DNA from 2 places in the Enterobacter quasiroggenkampii genome. Region 1 is predicted to be linked to the other one. Evidence: predicted binding sites of a transcription regulator. Region 1 holds the regulator's gene; the other holds the start of a gene.
What was found. The regulator PhoB, encoded in region 1, activates phosphate uptake and scavenging genes when phosphate is short. The targets are predictions, from matches to a motif close to CTGTCATAAAACTGNCNNAT.
Positions count from the first base shown of each region.

Region 2: the regulator PhoB is predicted to act here: its motif matches at 3,787-3,806, upstream of pstS (phosphate ABC transporter substrate-binding protein PstS).

Region 1 covers NZ_CP143745.1:1,590,121-1,598,078, reverse strand. The annotation lists gene malZ (maltodextrin glucosidase) at 1-1,659, opposite strand, end outside; gene proY (proline-specific permease ProY) at 1,822-3,195, opposite strand; gene brnQ (branched-chain amino acid transporter carrier protein BrnQ) at 3,276-4,595, opposite strand; gene phoR (phosphate regulon sensor histidine kinase PhoR) at 5,005-6,300, opposite strand; gene phoB (phosphate response regulator transcription factor PhoB) at 6,322-7,011, opposite strand; gene sbcD (exonuclease subunit SbcD) at 7,199-7,958, shown strand, end outside.
Region 2 covers NZ_CP143745.1:571,596-579,553, forward strand. The annotation lists gene V1572_RS02780 (F0F1 ATP synthase subunit epsilon) at 1-9, shown strand, start outside; gene glmU (bifunctional UDP-N-acetylglucosamine diphosphorylase/glucosamine-1-phosphate N-acetyltransferase GlmU) at 148-1,518, shown strand; gene glmS (glutamine--fructose-6-phosphate transaminase (isomerizing)) at 1,743-3,572, shown strand; gene pstS (phosphate ABC transporter substrate-binding protein PstS) at 3,894-4,934, shown strand; gene pstC (phosphate ABC transporter permease PstC) at 5,061-6,020, shown strand; gene pstA (phosphate ABC transporter permease PstA) at 6,020-6,910, shown strand; gene pstB (phosphate ABC transporter ATP-binding protein PstB) at 6,958-7,731, shown strand; gene phoU (phosphate signaling complex protein PhoU) at 7,758-7,958, shown strand, end outside.

The DNA.
Region 1 (7,958 bases):
CACGCGCTGCTGGTTATAGACGCGAGCAAACACCACCACGTTATCGTGGGCGTACACCACCTGACAGCCGCCGTAGCGCAGGGCGAGACTCTGCTTACGCAACTTCGCCAGGCGCTGATACAGGCTGAACAGCACCTTGTCCTGTTTCTCCGGCGCCCACGGGAAGGTTTTGCGACAGAACGGATCGTTGTTGCCGTCCAGCCCCACCTCGTCTCCGTAGTAGATGCACGGTACGCCCGGCCAGGTGAAGAGCCAGGTCACCGCCAGCGGCAGACGCGCGACATCCTTGCCGAGCAGGGATTTAAAGCGCGCGGTGTCGTGGCTATCGAGCTGGTTAAACATCCGCAGCTGCTGCTGATGCGACAGACCGGCGCGGTAGTTCTCCATCCACGCCATGCAGGTTTCAGCGTCGATATGATTCGGATCGTAGGAGATATCGGTGTTGGCGAGGAATCCCCACAGCGGGAAGGTAAAGCCGCGATAGTTCATCGCCGCATCTTCCGCATCGTTCTGCAGCCACTGGCGCGCGTCGCCAAAGTGCTCGCCAAAGACGAACGCTTCCGGCTGGGCCGCTTTTGCCGAGCGCGTAATCCCGGCGACGTGCTGAAGGTTATTCCGCGCCCCGCCCGCTTCGCCGAGCATATGCACTACGTCCAGACGCCAGCCGTCCATATTCCACGGCGCCTTCAGCCAGTGGCGCACGATGCTGTCTTCCCGGCCGTAAATCTCGTTCACAAGCGTTGGCGACTGGAAATCCAGCTTCGGCAGGCTCGGGTAGCCCAGCCAGTCCAGCGCACGCCCCTCCTTATTAAAGCTATACCAGTCGCGCTGCGGCGAATCCGGGTTATGACATGCCCCGCCCATCGACTGGTTATGCCGATCAAACCACGCATGCGAATCTCCGCTGTGGTTGAACACGCCGTCCAGAATGAGGCGCATGCCTTCGTTTTGGGTGTTCTTACGCAGGCGCAGCAGCGCCTCGTCACCGCCAAACTGCGCGTCAACGTGGCGATAATCTTCGGTATCGTATTTATGTACGCTCGGGGCTTTAAACACCGGGTTGAGATACAGCGCCGTCACGCCCAGTTTTTTCAGGTACGGCAGCTTTTCGCTGATGCCGTCGAGATCGCCGCCGTAGAAAGTCGATCCGCCCGCCTGCGCGGTCAGCGGCTCATCCCACGCTTTTAGGATAATGTCATGGCCCGCGGCATGGTGGTAGTAGACCTTATCCTGGTCGGCAGTGCGCTTTTCGCTGCGCGCAAAACGGTCCGGGAAAATCTGGTAAAAGACCTGATCGTTAACCCACTGCGGGCCGTTATCCGGATAATCGACCGCAAACTGCTCCAGCCGTGCAGGCGGGAAACGGCTAAACCCCTGCGGGGTAAACCACAGCTGACGGTTGTTCCACAAAAGCTTAAAGCTGTAGCGGCGGCGCGGCTGTCCGCTGTTCAGGTCGATATTCGCCCGCCAGGCGGTGATCCCCGGCTGCGGCTGGCTGCGCAGCTTGTGCATTTTCAACCCGGTCTCTTCGTTATCGATTTCGGCGCGGAGCGTCACGCGATCGGGCTGGTTTTCCCCCGCCAGCCAGAGCGTAATCACAAGGTTGTCTTTGTTTTGCTTAACAAATGGGGCAACCGGAAGGTGCCAGGCGTTTAACATCACGAATCCCCTCTGATGAAATTGACGTCACCTTGCCACAGGGTGGTTAAGGATAGCTCACCATGATGGGATTTATTGGGGGAGGAGGACGGGGGAGGAGTTTTTTGGGGGGTAAAAGGGAGTGTAGGCCGGGTAAGCGCAGCGCCACCCGGCATTTTTACCTTACTGCGCTTCCGCCAGCTGACGGTCGCGGCGGCATTTAAACACCCAGCCCACCAGCAGCAGCACGATCCACGCGCAGCCCACGTAGAGCGAAATGCGGGTGTCCGGATGGTAGCCAATCAGGCCAATGATAAACACCAGGAAAATCAGCCCGACGACGGTGGTCGCAACGCCGCCCGGTACTTTGAACTTCAGCGCTTTCGCCTCATCCGGCGACAGGCGACGGCGGAAGGCAATCTGCGACAGCAGAATCATGATCCACACCCACACCGTTGCGAAGGTCGCCAGGGACGCAATCACCAGGAAGACGTTCTCCGGCATGATGTAGTTCAGGTAAACCGAGAACAGCAGCGCCACGGTCATCACCACGACGGTCACCCACGGCGTGCCGCGGCGCGAGGTTTTGGCGAACACCTTCGGCGCACTGCCCTGCTCCGCCATGCCGTGCAGCATACGGCCCACGCCAAAGACGTCGCTGTTGATCGCCGAAAGCGACGCGGTCAGCACCACAAAGTTGAGAATGCTGGCCGCAAATGCAATGCCCATATGCTGGAAGGTCAGGACAAACGGGCTACCGTTGGTACCCACCTGATTCCACGGGTAAATGGACATGATCACGAACAGCGTACCCACGTAAAACACCAGAATACGCATCGGCACCGAGTTGATCGCGCGCGGAATGGATTTCTCCGGGTCTTTCGCTTCCCCGGCGGTGATACCGATAATCTCGATACCGCCGTAGGCAAACATCACCATCTGCAGCGACATCACCATCCCGAGCCAGCCGTTGCTGAAGAAGCCACCGTTGCTCCAGAGGTTGTGGATCCCGGTCGGCTGCCCGCCGTTGCCAATCCCCCAGATGATAATCCCGAAACCGGCCACAATCATGATGATGATGGTGGCGACCTTGAAGAAGGAGAACCAGAACTCCAGCTCGCCAAACACCTTCACGCTCATCAGGTTGACGGCGCAAATGATTAGCACCACGCTCAGCACCCAAATCCAGTGCGGTACCGCCGGGAACCAGACGCCCATGTAGATGCCAAACGCCGTCACGTCGGCAATCGCCACAATCAGGATTTCGAAGCAGTAGGTCCAGCCGGTGATAAACCCGGCCAGCGGGCCGAGGTTTTCCTGCGCGTAGCGGGAGAATGAGCTGGCGGAGGGGTTGTGAACCGACATTTCGCCGAGGGCGCGCATGATGATATACGCCGCCACGCCGCCGATGATGTACGCCAGCAGCACGCTGGGACCGGCCATTTTGATGGCATCTGCCGAGCCATAAAAAAGACCGGTGCCGATAGCCGAGCCCAGCGCCATAAAGCGGATGTGGCGTGTGCTCAATCCACGTTTAAGTTTGTTAGTGCTTTCCATTTAAATCTTGCCATTCAACACGAAAAAACAAAAAACCACGGGGCCTTAAGCCCCGTGGTTAAACAGTTTGTTGCCGTTGATTAATGGGCGTTCGATGCGACCTGACGCCCTGCGGCACGGTCCCAGATAATCGCCAGAACCAGCGCAACAACGGTAGGCATCAGCCAGGCCAGACCCTGCTCGGACAGCGGCAGACGCTGTGTCCAGGCTGGCAGAACTTCCGCGAACGCTGATGCTTTAATCCCGTCAAGGATACCAAAAATCAGGCTGATAAACATGGCTGGCGCAATAATTCGTGAGGAGTTGTTCCACCACGGGCGGGTGAAGCTCAGCACCACCAGCACGATGCACGGCGGATAAATCGCCGTCAGTACCGGAATAGAGACCTGAATCAGGTGGCTCAGACCGAGGTTGGACACCGCCATGGAGAAGATACCAAGGATAAACACCAGGGTACGGTAAGAGAGCGGCAGATACTGCGCAAAGAACTCAGCACAGGCGCAGGTGAGGCCAACCGCGGTAACCAGACAGGCCAGGAAGATGAGCGCCGCCAGCAGCATACTGCCCGCACCACCGAAGGTGTGCTGAACGTAGGCGTGCAGGATAGCCGCACCGTTGGCGTTCTGATCGACCAGCATGGCGCTATCGGAGCCCAGACGGAACAGCGCCAGATACAGCAGCGTCAGCCCTACGCCAGCCATCAGACCGGCCCAGATGGTATAGCGGGTCAGCAGACGCGCTTCGGTCACACCGCGGGAACGCGCGGCGTTAACGATAACGATACCAAACACCATCGCGCCCAGCGTATCCATCGTCAGGTAGCCGTTCACGAAGCCGTTAGAAAACGCGGCGTTTTTGTAGGCGTCCATCGCGTCGCTAATCGGGCCGGCGGGCCAGACGATGGCCGCTACCGCCAGGACAATCAGCGCCACAATTTTCAGCGGAGCCAGGAAGTTACCCACGGTATCCAACAGCTTGCCAGGATAGAGGGAAACCAGAATCACGATAGCGAAGTAGATCAGGCTGTAGATGAACAGCGGCATCGCGCCGTCACCGGTCAGGGGAGCAATCCCCACTTCGAAGGAAACGGTCGCGGTACGCGGGGTGGCAAACAGCGGCCCCACGGCCAGATAGCAGACGGTTGCCAGCAGAACGCCTGCCACTTTGCCGATCGGGGAGCTGAGGCTATCCACACCGCCGCCGACTTTCGCCAGCGCGATGACGGTCAGCACCGGCAGCCCCACGGCAGTAATCAGGAAACCAAACGCGGCGGTCCAGACGTGTTCACCCGCCTGTAAGCCAACCATTGGAGGGAAAATGATGTTGCCTGCGCCAACGAACAGCGCAAATGTCATAAAGCCCAGCGCGATGATGTCACGCGATTTTAAGTGATGGGTCATAAAACCTTACTGCCTGTGGATGTGGTGTTGAAAACATTGAGATTTTCGATATCCCTGACGGGACGATACAGCCGAAAATTTGCTCAATTTCAGCGGGAAATGCTCCCGTCCTGGCGTGGAGAAGAATAGTTTTTCGATTTACCACGCAAATACAGTCGGTCTGACAGTATCTGGGGCGCAATTTAAACGCTTATAACGTTTAAAGGCAAGGTGGGATCGTAAAACCAGAACAATATGCCAGCATGAAAATACGCACCAGCACAATACGCTGTTTATAAGAAAAACCCATGGCTAATCATGCGAACAAAAAACAGCCAGCCGTATAAAATTCATCCGCGTTTCGCTTGACTGCAAAGCAAACGGGCCAGCGATGGCTGACCCGTGGAAAGGTAAAATGACACGCCCGCCGTCAGGCGATCTTTTTGGCAATTAATCGTTCCGGGATAACGAAGCTGAAGCGGGTTCCTTTGCCCAGGGTACTCTGAATATCGAGACGGCTTTCATGGTGGTTGACTGCGTGTTTCACAATCGCCAGCCCGAGGCCGCTTCCGCCCGTCTGCCGCGATCGCGCTTTATCCACACGGTAGAAGCGCTCGGTCAGACGCGGAATATGCTCCGGCGCAATCCCCGGCCCGTTGTCCTCCACGCTAAACTCGGCCCCCGTTGGGGTATGGTGCCAGCGCACCACGATATCCGTCCCCTCCGGCGTATGATTCACCGCGTTATACACCAGGTTGGAAATGGCGCTGCGCAGCTCATCTTCGCTGCCCAGCACCTTCAGCGTGTTGTCGACGTCAAAGGTCAGGTGGTGCTTTTTGTGGCTTAACGTCTGCGCTTCACGCTCCACGACCCGCAGCATCATCGGGACATCAATGGTGTCATTCAGCGCGAGCGTTGGCGCCGCTTCAATCTTCGAGAGCGTCAGCAGCTGCTTAACCAGGCCTTCCATCCGGTGCGTTTGCTCGCGCATGGTGTGCAGCGCTTTTTCACGCGGCGCACCTTCCAGCGTTTGCTCCTGCATCATCTCCAGGTAGCCCTGCAGCACGGTCAACGGGGTTCGCAGTTCGTGGCTGACGTTGGCGAAGAAGTTACGACGCGCCCCTTCCAACTGGTGCATCTGGGTGACATCGCGCGCCACCATCAGCCACTGCTTATCGCTGTAGGGCATCACGCGGATCTCAAGATGGCGACCATTATTGAGCTTGAGATTGTGCGGACGGGAGAAATCACGCTTTTTCAGGTACAGCGTGAACTCGGGATAACGCAGAAGGTTGAGGATATTCTGTCCATTGTCATCCGGCCAGCGCAGGCCCAGCAGCTGCTGCGCCAGGCCGTTACACCAGAAGATCGTCCCTTCTTCGGTCGTCAGAATCACGGCATCCGGCAGCGATTCTGCACCGCTGCGAAAACGCTTAATCAGGCTTCCCAGCTCGCGGCGGCGCTTTTTATTACGCATCTGCATCTGATGCAGACCGTACAGCAGCGGCTCCCAGCTGCCGCTTCCCGGCGGCGGCGTCATGCTTCGGTCAACCCACAGCCACCAGGAGAGGCGCAGCAGGTTCCAGAAATGCCAGATGAGCAGCCCGGTGACCGACGCCAGCAGAAACCACGGCAGGTGTCCAAGAAAGGCCCCCAGAATGAAGGCCGGAATACAGCATAAGATCAGTTCAAAGACGAGCCTTTTCCATGACAGACGTTCCAGCACGCGTCACACTCCTGTCATTGTTCAGAAACGGGTAGAAAAACGATAACCCGTGCCGCGGACCGTCTGCACCATGCGATCGTGGCCGCTCAGTTCCAGTGCTTTTCGCAGGCGGCGGATATGTACGTCAACCGTCCGGTCTTCGACATACACGTTAGTTCCCCAGACGTTATTCAGCAACTGCTCGCGGCTGTACACGCGTTCCGGGTGGGTCATAAAGAAGTGCAGGAGTTTAAATTCGGTAGGCCCCATGTCGAGGGGATTTTCACCGGTCATCACGCGGTGAGACGTCGGATCAAGGCTCAGCCCCTGCATTTCGATCACCTCTTCCACCGCCATCGGCGAAATACGGCGCATTACGGCTTTAATGCGGGCCACCAGCTCTTTGGGGGAGAACGGTTTGGTAATGTAATCGTCCGCGCCGGTCTCCAGACCGCGCACACGATCCTCTTCTTCTCCGCGCGCCGTGAGCATCACAACCGGTATATCGCGGGTCAGCGCTTCACGCTTCAGGTGTTTGATAAACTGCAGTCCGGAGCCGCCGGGCAGCATCCAGTCCAGCAGAATCAGATCGGGCCAGGGTTCATTCAGCTGGTTCACTGCACTGTCATAATCTTCTGCTTCAACCGGCTGGAAGCCATTTTGTTCGAGCACGAAGCACACCATTTCACGAATTGGAGCTTCATCTTCTACGACCAGAATACGTCTCGCCATACTTTGCCCTGTCTTATCTTATTTACGTTACAAGTTTGTAATTCGGCGCCATTATGCGTCAGATTTATGACAGATTTATGAAAAACAGTACCACGTTAACGGGCAAACCGTTGTTTTATTACAGCGGTTATTTTCCCTTCTCTGAACGTTTATAATCCTGCTTTCTCTTTTTTGCCACGGATCAGCTATGCGCATACTTCACACCTCGGACTGGCATCTGGGTCAAAATTTTTACAGCAAAAGCCGTGCGGCTGAACATGAAGCGTTCCTGGGCTGGCTGCTGGAAACGGCCCGGACGCACGAGGTGGACGCGATTATTGTGGCGGGAGACATCTTTGATACCGGCTCGCCGCCGAGCTATGCGCGCGAGTTGTATAACCGCTTCGTGGTGAATCTGCAGCAAACCGGCTGTCATCTGGTGATCGTCGCCGGCAACCATGATTCCGTCGCAACGCTGAATGAATCCCGCGACATCCTGGCGTTTCTCAATACCACCGTCGTCGCCAGCGCCGGGCACGCCCCGCAGATCCTGAAAAAGCGCGACGGGTCGCCGGGGGCGGTGCTGTGTCCGATACCGTTTTTACGTCCGCGCGACATCGTGCAAAGCCAGGCGGGGCTGTCGGGCGCGGAAAAGCAGCAACATTTGTTGCAGGCCATCACCGACTATTACCACCAGCAGCACGCCGAAGCCTGTGCCCTGCGCGGTGACCAGTCGATTCCGGTGATTGCGACCGGGCACCTCACCACCGTCGGGGCCAGTAAAAGTGACGCCGTGCGTGACATCTATATCGGCACGCTGGATGCCTTTCCGGCGCAGCACTTCCCGCCCGCCGACTACATTGCGCTCGGGCACATTCACCGGGCGCAGATCGTCGGCGGCTGCGAGCACATCCGCTACTGCGGCTCGCCCCTTTCGCTCAGCTTTGACGAAACGGGCAAAGCCAAAT
Region 2 (7,958 bases), 1.0 Mb from region 1:
GCGATGTAACACCGGCTTGAAAAGCACAAAAGCCAGTCTGGATAACAGGCTGGCTTTTTTTTTCGGCCTTAATTCATGCTGAAAAAGATGTAGAATTTTAAGCATCAAACGTTTTTACTTCTCACTCAAACTACCGTCAGGATGCGTATGTCAAACAGTGCGATGAGCGTGGTGATCCTTGCCGCAGGCAAAGGGACCCGCATGTATTCCGACCTGCCTAAAGTGCTTCACACGCTTGCAGGAAAGCCAATGGTGCAGCATGTCATTGATGCAGCGAATGAACTAGGTGCTAATCAGGTTCACCTGGTCTACGGCCACGGCGGCGATCTGCTTAAAAAGACGCTGAGCGACGACAAGCTCAACTGGGTGCTTCAGGCTGAACAGTTGGGTACAGGCCATGCCATGCAGCAGGCAGCGCCCTTCTTTGCGGATGACGAAGACATTTTGATGCTCTACGGCGATGTCCCGCTGATCTCTGTTGAAACACTGACTCGCCTGCGTGAAGCCAAACCGCAGGGCGGCATCGGTTTATTAACCGTCGTGCTGGACGATCCAACCGGTTATGGCCGTATCACCCGTGAAAACGGCAACGTTACGGGTATTGTTGAGCATAAAGATGCCAGTGAGGCGCAGCGTCAGATTCAGGAGATCAACACCGGTATCCTGATTGCCAATGGCGCGGATATGAAGCGCTGGCTGTCGAAGCTCAACAACAACAATGCGCAGGGTGAATACTACATCACCGACATTATTGCGATGGCGTACCACGAAGGGCGCGAGATTGCGGCAGTCCATCCGGCGCGCATCAGCGAAACCGAAGGGGTGAATAACCGTCTTCAACTTTCCCGCCTTGAGCGTGTTTATCAGTCCGAACAGGCTGAAAAACTGCTGCTGGCAGGCGTGATGCTGCGCGATCCGGCGCGTTTCGATCTGCGTGGCTCATTATCTCATGGGCGTGACGTTGAGATTGATACTAACGTTATCCTCGAGGGTAACGTGACGTTGGGCAACCGCGTCAAAATTGGCGCCGGCTGCGTGATCAAAAACAGCATCATCGGTGACGACTGCGAAATCAGCCCGTACAGCGTGGTGGAAGATGCCCGTCTGGACGTGGCCTGTACTATCGGCCCGTTTGCGCGCCTGCGCCCGGGTGCTGAGCTGCTGGAAGGCGCTCACGTGGGTAACTTCGTGGAGATGAAAAAAGCGCGTCTGGGTAAAGGATCTAAAGCCGGCCATCTGACCTATCTGGGCGACGCGGAAATTGGCAATAACGTGAATATTGGTGCAGGGACGATTACCTGTAACTATGACGGCGCCAATAAGTTTAAAACGATCATTGGTGATGACGTGTTCGTTGGCTCCGATACGCAGCTGGTGGCGCCTGTTACTGTGGGTAACGGGGTGACTATTGCCGCTGGAACAACCGTAACGCGCGATGTGGCCGAGAACGAGCTGGTATTAAGCCGCGTTCCGCAGGTCAGCAAGCAGGGCTGGAAACGCCCGGTGAAGAAAAAGTAACAGCAAGGCGGGTAGCGCTACGCTTACCCGCCCTACGATTGAGTAGGCCTGATAAGGCGTAGCCGTCATCAGGCAAACCCGGGAGAGGAGATAAATATATATCTCCCCCCACAAGCAGTACCCATAACAATAACCCCACTCTCTACAAGGCTCGGGGCGCCCGGAAAGGGCAAATACAGGTCAGCGACAACGCAGGCATAATGCCTAAATTCGGAATATAAATTATGTGTGGAATTGTTGGCGCAGTTGCGCAGCGTGATATTGCTGAAATCCTTCTCGAAGGTTTACGTCGTCTGGAATACCGTGGTTACGACTCTGCCGGTCTGGCTGTCGTCGATGCAGAAGGTCATATGACCCGTCTGCGTCGTCTCGGTAAAGTGCAGATGCTGGCCCAGGCCGCGGAAGAACATCCGCTGCACGGGGGAACCGGTATTGCGCATACCCGCTGGGCGACGCACGGCGAACCGTCTGAAGGCAACGCGCACCCGCATGTGTCTGAACACATCGTGGTTGTGCACAACGGCATTATCGAAAACCACGAACCGCTGCGCGAAGCACTGAAAGCGCGCGGCTACACCTTCGTCTCTGAAACGGACACCGAAGTGATTGCTCACCTGGTGCACTGGGAGCTGGAGCAGGGCGGCACACTGCGTGAGGCGGTGCTGCGTGCTATCCCTCAGCTGCGCGGTGCGTACGGTACGGTGATCATGGATTCCCGCGATCCGTCCACGCTGCTGGCCGCGCGTTCCGGTAGCCCGATGGTTATCGGTCTGGGCATGGGTGAAAACTTTATCGCCTCTGACCAGCTGGCGCTCCTGCCGGTCACCCGCCGCTTTATCTTCCTGGAAGAGGGGGATATCGCCGAAGTGACTCGCCGCAGCGTGACCGTGTTCGATACCAAAGGCGAGCAGGTGAAGCGCCAGGAGATCGAATCTAACCTGCAGTACGACGCGGGCGACAAAGGCGCTTACCGTCACTACATGCAGAAAGAGATTTACGAGCAGCCAAACGCCATCAAAAACACCCTGACCGGGCGCATCAGCCACGGTGAAGTGGATCTGAGCGAGCTGGGTGCAAATGCGAATGAACTGCTCAGCAAGGTTGAGCACATTCAGATCGTGGCCTGCGGCACCTCCTACAACTCCGGTATGGTCTCTCGCTACTGGTTTGAATCCCTGGCTGGCGTGCCGTGTGATGTGGAAATTGCGTCTGAATTCCGCTATCGCAAATCTGCGGTGCGTCGTAACAGCCTGATGATCACCCTTTCCCAGTCTGGTGAAACGGCGGATACCCTGGCTGCGCTGCGACTGTCTAAAGAGCTGGGTTACCTGGGCTCTCTGGCCATCTGTAACGTCCCGGGCTCTTCCCTGGTGCGTGAATCCGATCTGGCGCTGATGACCAAAGCGGGTACCGAAATCGGCGTGGCCTCCACTAAAGCGTTTACCACTCAGCTGACCGTTCTGCTGATGCTGGTGGCGAAGCTGGCGCGTCTGAAAGGCGAAGATGCTTCCGTTGAGCATGACATCGTTCATGGTCTGCAGGCGCTGCCGAGCCGTATTGAGCAGATGCTGTCTCAGGACAAACGCATTGAAGCCCTGGCGGAAGATTTCTCTGACAAGCATCACGCCCTGTTCCTGGGTCGTGGCGATCAGTATCCGATTGCGCTGGAAGGCGCGCTGAAGCTGAAAGAGATCTCCTATATTCACGCTGAAGCGTATGCGGCAGGCGAACTGAAACACGGCCCGCTGGCGCTGATTGACGCCGATATGCCGGTCATCGTTGTGGCACCCAACAACGAACTGCTGGAAAAACTGAAATCTAACATCGAAGAAGTGCGCGCCCGCGGCGGTGTCCTGTACGTCTTCGCCGACAAAGATGCCGGTTTCGCCAGCAGCGACAACATGCACATCATCGAGATGCCGCATGTGGAAGAGGTGATTGCACCGATCTTCTACACCGTTCCGCTGCAGCTGCTTGCTTACCACGTGGCGCTGATCAAAGGCACCGACGTCGACCAGCCGCGTAACCTGGCGAAATCGGTCACTGTAGAATAAACCCTTCAGGCTCCACCTTCGGGTGGAGCTTTTTTATCCTGCCTGGTTTGTTTTTCATCAATCCTTTCTCATTTTTAATAATGACAATTTGTCATCTTCAGCTACTTTTTTCAGTGTCACATAAAGAAAATATTTCTGAAAACAACCTGTCATAAAAGTGGCTAACTCGATGAAAATTAAGCTTTGTTTTGTTTAATTTTAAGTTAAATTTTCATTGTCATAAAACTGTCATAATTCGTACATTTATCTGTCACCTGTTTGTCCTATTTTGCTCATCGTAGCCACTAAACAACGATTTACGAAAATCTTGCAGGAGACATTATGAAAGTTATGCGTACCACTGTCGCAACTGTTGTCGCCGCGACCTTATCTCTGAGCGCGTTCTCTGTATTTGCAGAAGCAAGCCTGACTGGCGCTGGTGCAACCTTCCCTGCGCCGGTGTATGCCAAATGGGCGGATACCTACCAGAAAGAAACCGGTAACAAGGTTAACTATCAGGGTATCGGCTCCTCCGGTGGCGTGAAACAAATTACCGCGAACACGGTTGATTTCGGCGCGTCTGACGCTCCGCTGTCAGATGACAAACTGGCTCAGGAAGGCCTGTTCCAGTTCCCTACCGTGATCGGTGGCGTGGTTCTGGCCATCAACCTGCCGGGCGTGAAGTCGGGCGAGCTGGTGCTGGACGGCAAAACGCTGGGTGACATCTACCTGGGCAACATCAAAAAATGGGATGACGAAGCGATCGCTAAGCTCAACCCAGGCCTGAAGCTGCCTTCTCAGAACATCGCCGTGGTTCGCCGCGCGGATGGTTCCGGTACCTCTTTCGTGTTCACCAGCTACCTGGCGAAAGTGAACGAAGAGTGGAAATCTAAAGTCGGCTCCGGCTCTACCGTTAACTGGCCTACCGGTCTGGGCGGTAAAGGTAACGACGGTATCGCCGCGTTCGTACAGCGTCTTCCTGGCTCCATCGGCTACGTAGAGTATGCGTACGCGAAGCAGAACAACCTGTCCTACACCAAACTGGTTTCTGCCGACGGCAAACCGGTTAGCCCGACCGAAGAGAACTTTGCTAACGCCGCCAAAGGCGCTGACTGGAGCAAATCCTTCGCGCAGGATCTGACTAACCAGAAGGGCGAAGGTGCATGGCCAATCACCTCTACCACCTTCATCCTGGTGCACAAAGAGCAGAAGAAACCTGAGCAGGGCGCTGAAGTGCTGAAGTTCTTCGACTGGGCATACAAAAACGGCGGCAAACAGGCTAACGCTCTGGATTACGCCACCCTGCCGGACAACGTGGTTGAGCAGATTCGCGCTGCATGGAAAACCAACGTAAAAGACAGCAGCGGTAAAGCATTGTATTAATTTAGCATTCTGACGAAAATGGCGGGTGGCGCTTGCGCTTACCCGCCCTACGGTTCCGACTGTAGGCCGGCTAAGCGCAAGCGCCACCCGGCGATTTCGTAAACGCGTTTAACAGAAGAGTAATTTATGGCTGCAACCAAGCCTGCATTTAACCCTCCGGGTAAAAAAGGTGACATGATTTTCAGCGCGCTGGTCAAACTGGCTGCGCTGATTGTGCTATTGCTGCTGGGCGGCATTATCGTGTCTCTGATTTTCTCCTCCTGGCCGAGCATCCAGAAATTCGGTTTCTCCTTCCTGTGGACCAAAGAGTGGGACGCGCCGAACGACATCTACGGTGCCCTGGTGCCAATTTACGGCACGCTGGTGACCTCGTTCATCGCCCTGCTGATTGCGGTTCCGGTAAGCTTTGGTATTGCCCTGTTCCTGACGGAGCTGGCGCCGGGCTGGCTCCGTCGTCCGCTGGGGATCGCCATTGAACTGCTGGCAGCTATTCCGAGTATCGTCTACGGCATGTGGGGCCTGTTCATCTTTGCGCCACTGTTCGCCACGTACTTCCAGGAACCGGTGGGTAACGTCCTCTCTGCCATTCCGTTTGTGGGGGCCCTGTTCTCTGGCCCGGCTTTCGGTATCGGCATTCTGGCGGCTGGCGTGATCCTCGCCATCATGATTATTCCGTACATTGCGGCGGTTATGCGCGATGTCTTCGAACAAACGCCGGTGATGATGAAAGAGTCGGCCTACGGTATCGGCTGCACCACCTGGGAAGTGATCTGGCGCATCGTCCTTCCGTTCACCAAAAATGGGGTGATCGGGGGCGTGATGCTGGGCTTAGGTCGCGCGCTGGGTGAAACCATGGCAGTCACCTTTATCATCGGTAACACCTACCAGCTCGACAGCGCGTCGCTCTATATGCCGGGTAACAGTATTACCTCTGCGCTGGCGAATGAATTTGCGGAAGCGGAATCGGGTCTGCACGTCGCGGCGCTGATGGAGCTGGGTCTGATTCTGTTCGTTATTACCTTCATTGTTCTGGCGATTTCCAAGCTGATGATTATGCGTCTCGCTAAAAATGAGGGAGCACGCTAATGGCCACTCTCGAAATGCAAGCAACTGCTGAACTGGCGGAATCCCGCCGCAAAATGCAGGCCAGACGCCGCATGAAAAACCGCATTGCCCTGACGCTCTCTATGGCGACGATGGCATTCGGCCTGTTCTGGCTGGTCTGGATCCTCTTCTCGACGGTCGTTCGCGGGATTGACGGAATGTCACTGTCGCTGTTCACCGAAATGACGCCGCCGCCGAACACGGCGGGTGGTGGCCTGGCGAATGCCCTGGCGGGCAGCGGACTGCTGATCCTCTGGGCGACGGTCTTCGGCACGCCGCTGGGCATCATGGCGGGGATCTACCTGGCAGAATACGGCCGTAAATCCTGGCTGGCGGAAGTGATTCGCTTCATTAACGACATTTTGTTGTCAGCCCCGTCTATCGTCGTGGGTCTGTTCGTTTACACCGTGGTGGTGGCGCAGATGGAACACTTCTCCGGCTGGGCGGGCGTCATTGCGCTGGCGCTGCTGCAGGTGCCGATTGTGATTCGAACCACCGAGAACATGCTGAAACTGGTGCCGGACAGCCTGCGTGAAGCGGCTTACGCGCTGGGTACGCCGAAATGGAAGATGATCTCTGCGATTACGCTGAAGGCGTCGGTCTCCGGGATCATGACCGGTATCCTGCTGGCGGTGGCGCGTATCGCGGGTGAAACGGCACCGCTGCTGTTTACGTCCCTCTCCAACCAGTTCTGGAGCACGGACATGATGCAGCCGATCGCCAACCTGCCGGTGACGATCTTTAAATTTGCGATGAGCCCCTTCGCGGAATGGCAGCAACTGGCCTGGGCCGGGGTGCTGATCATTACCCTTTGCGTACTGTTGCTGAACATTCTGGCGCGCGTCATTTTCGCGAAGAAGAAACACGGTTAATTTTTTACGGCGCGGCAGATCGCGGCGCCGAATGAGGAAATGAGTCAATGAGTATGGTTGATACTGCCCCGGGTAAGATTCAGGTTCGTGATTTGAACTTCTACTACGGCAAATTCCATGCCCTGAAGAACATCAACCTGGATATCGCAAAGAACCAGGTCACGGCATTTATCGGTCCGTCCGGCTGTGGGAAATCCACGCTGCTGCGTACCTTTAACAAAATGTATTCGCTCTATCCGGAGCAGCGCGCTGAAGGGGAAATCATCCTCGATGGTGAAAACATTCTGACCCAGGCTCAGGATATTGCCCTGCTGCGTGCGAAAGTGGGGATGGTGTTCCAGAAACCCACGCCGTTTCCGATGTCTATTTATGACAACATTGCGTTTGGTGTGCGTCTGTTTGAAAAGCTCTCCCGTGCCGATATGGATGAGCGCGTGCAGTGGGCTTTGACCAAGGCCGCATTATGGAACGAAACCAAAGATAAGTTGCACCAGAGCGGGTACTCTCTCTCCGGTGGTCAGCAGCAGCGTCTGTGCATTGCGCGCGGTATTGCGATTCGCCCGGAAGTGTTGCTGCTGGATGAGCCGTGTTCAGCGCTGGACCCGATTTCAACCGGTCGTATTGAAGAACTGATCACCGAGCTGAAGCAGGATTACACCGTGGTTATCGTGACCCACAACATGCAGCAGGCTGCACGTTGCTCCGATCACACGGCGTTTATGTACCTGGGTGAATTGATTGAGTTCAGTAACACGGACGATCTGTTCACTAAGCCCGCGAAGAAACAAACCGAAGATTATATTACTGGCCGCTACGGTTGATTTGCCTTAGTGCATGTGGAGAAACCATGGACAACCTCAATCTTAATAAACACATTTCCGGCCAGTTCAACGCAGAGCTGGAAAGCATTCGCACCCAGGTGATGACCATGGGCGGCATGGTCGAGCAGCAGCTTTCTGATGCGATTACGGCGATGCACAACCAGGACAGCGCTCTGGCGAAGCGCGTCATTGAAGGCGACAAAAACGTCAACATGATGGAAGTCGCT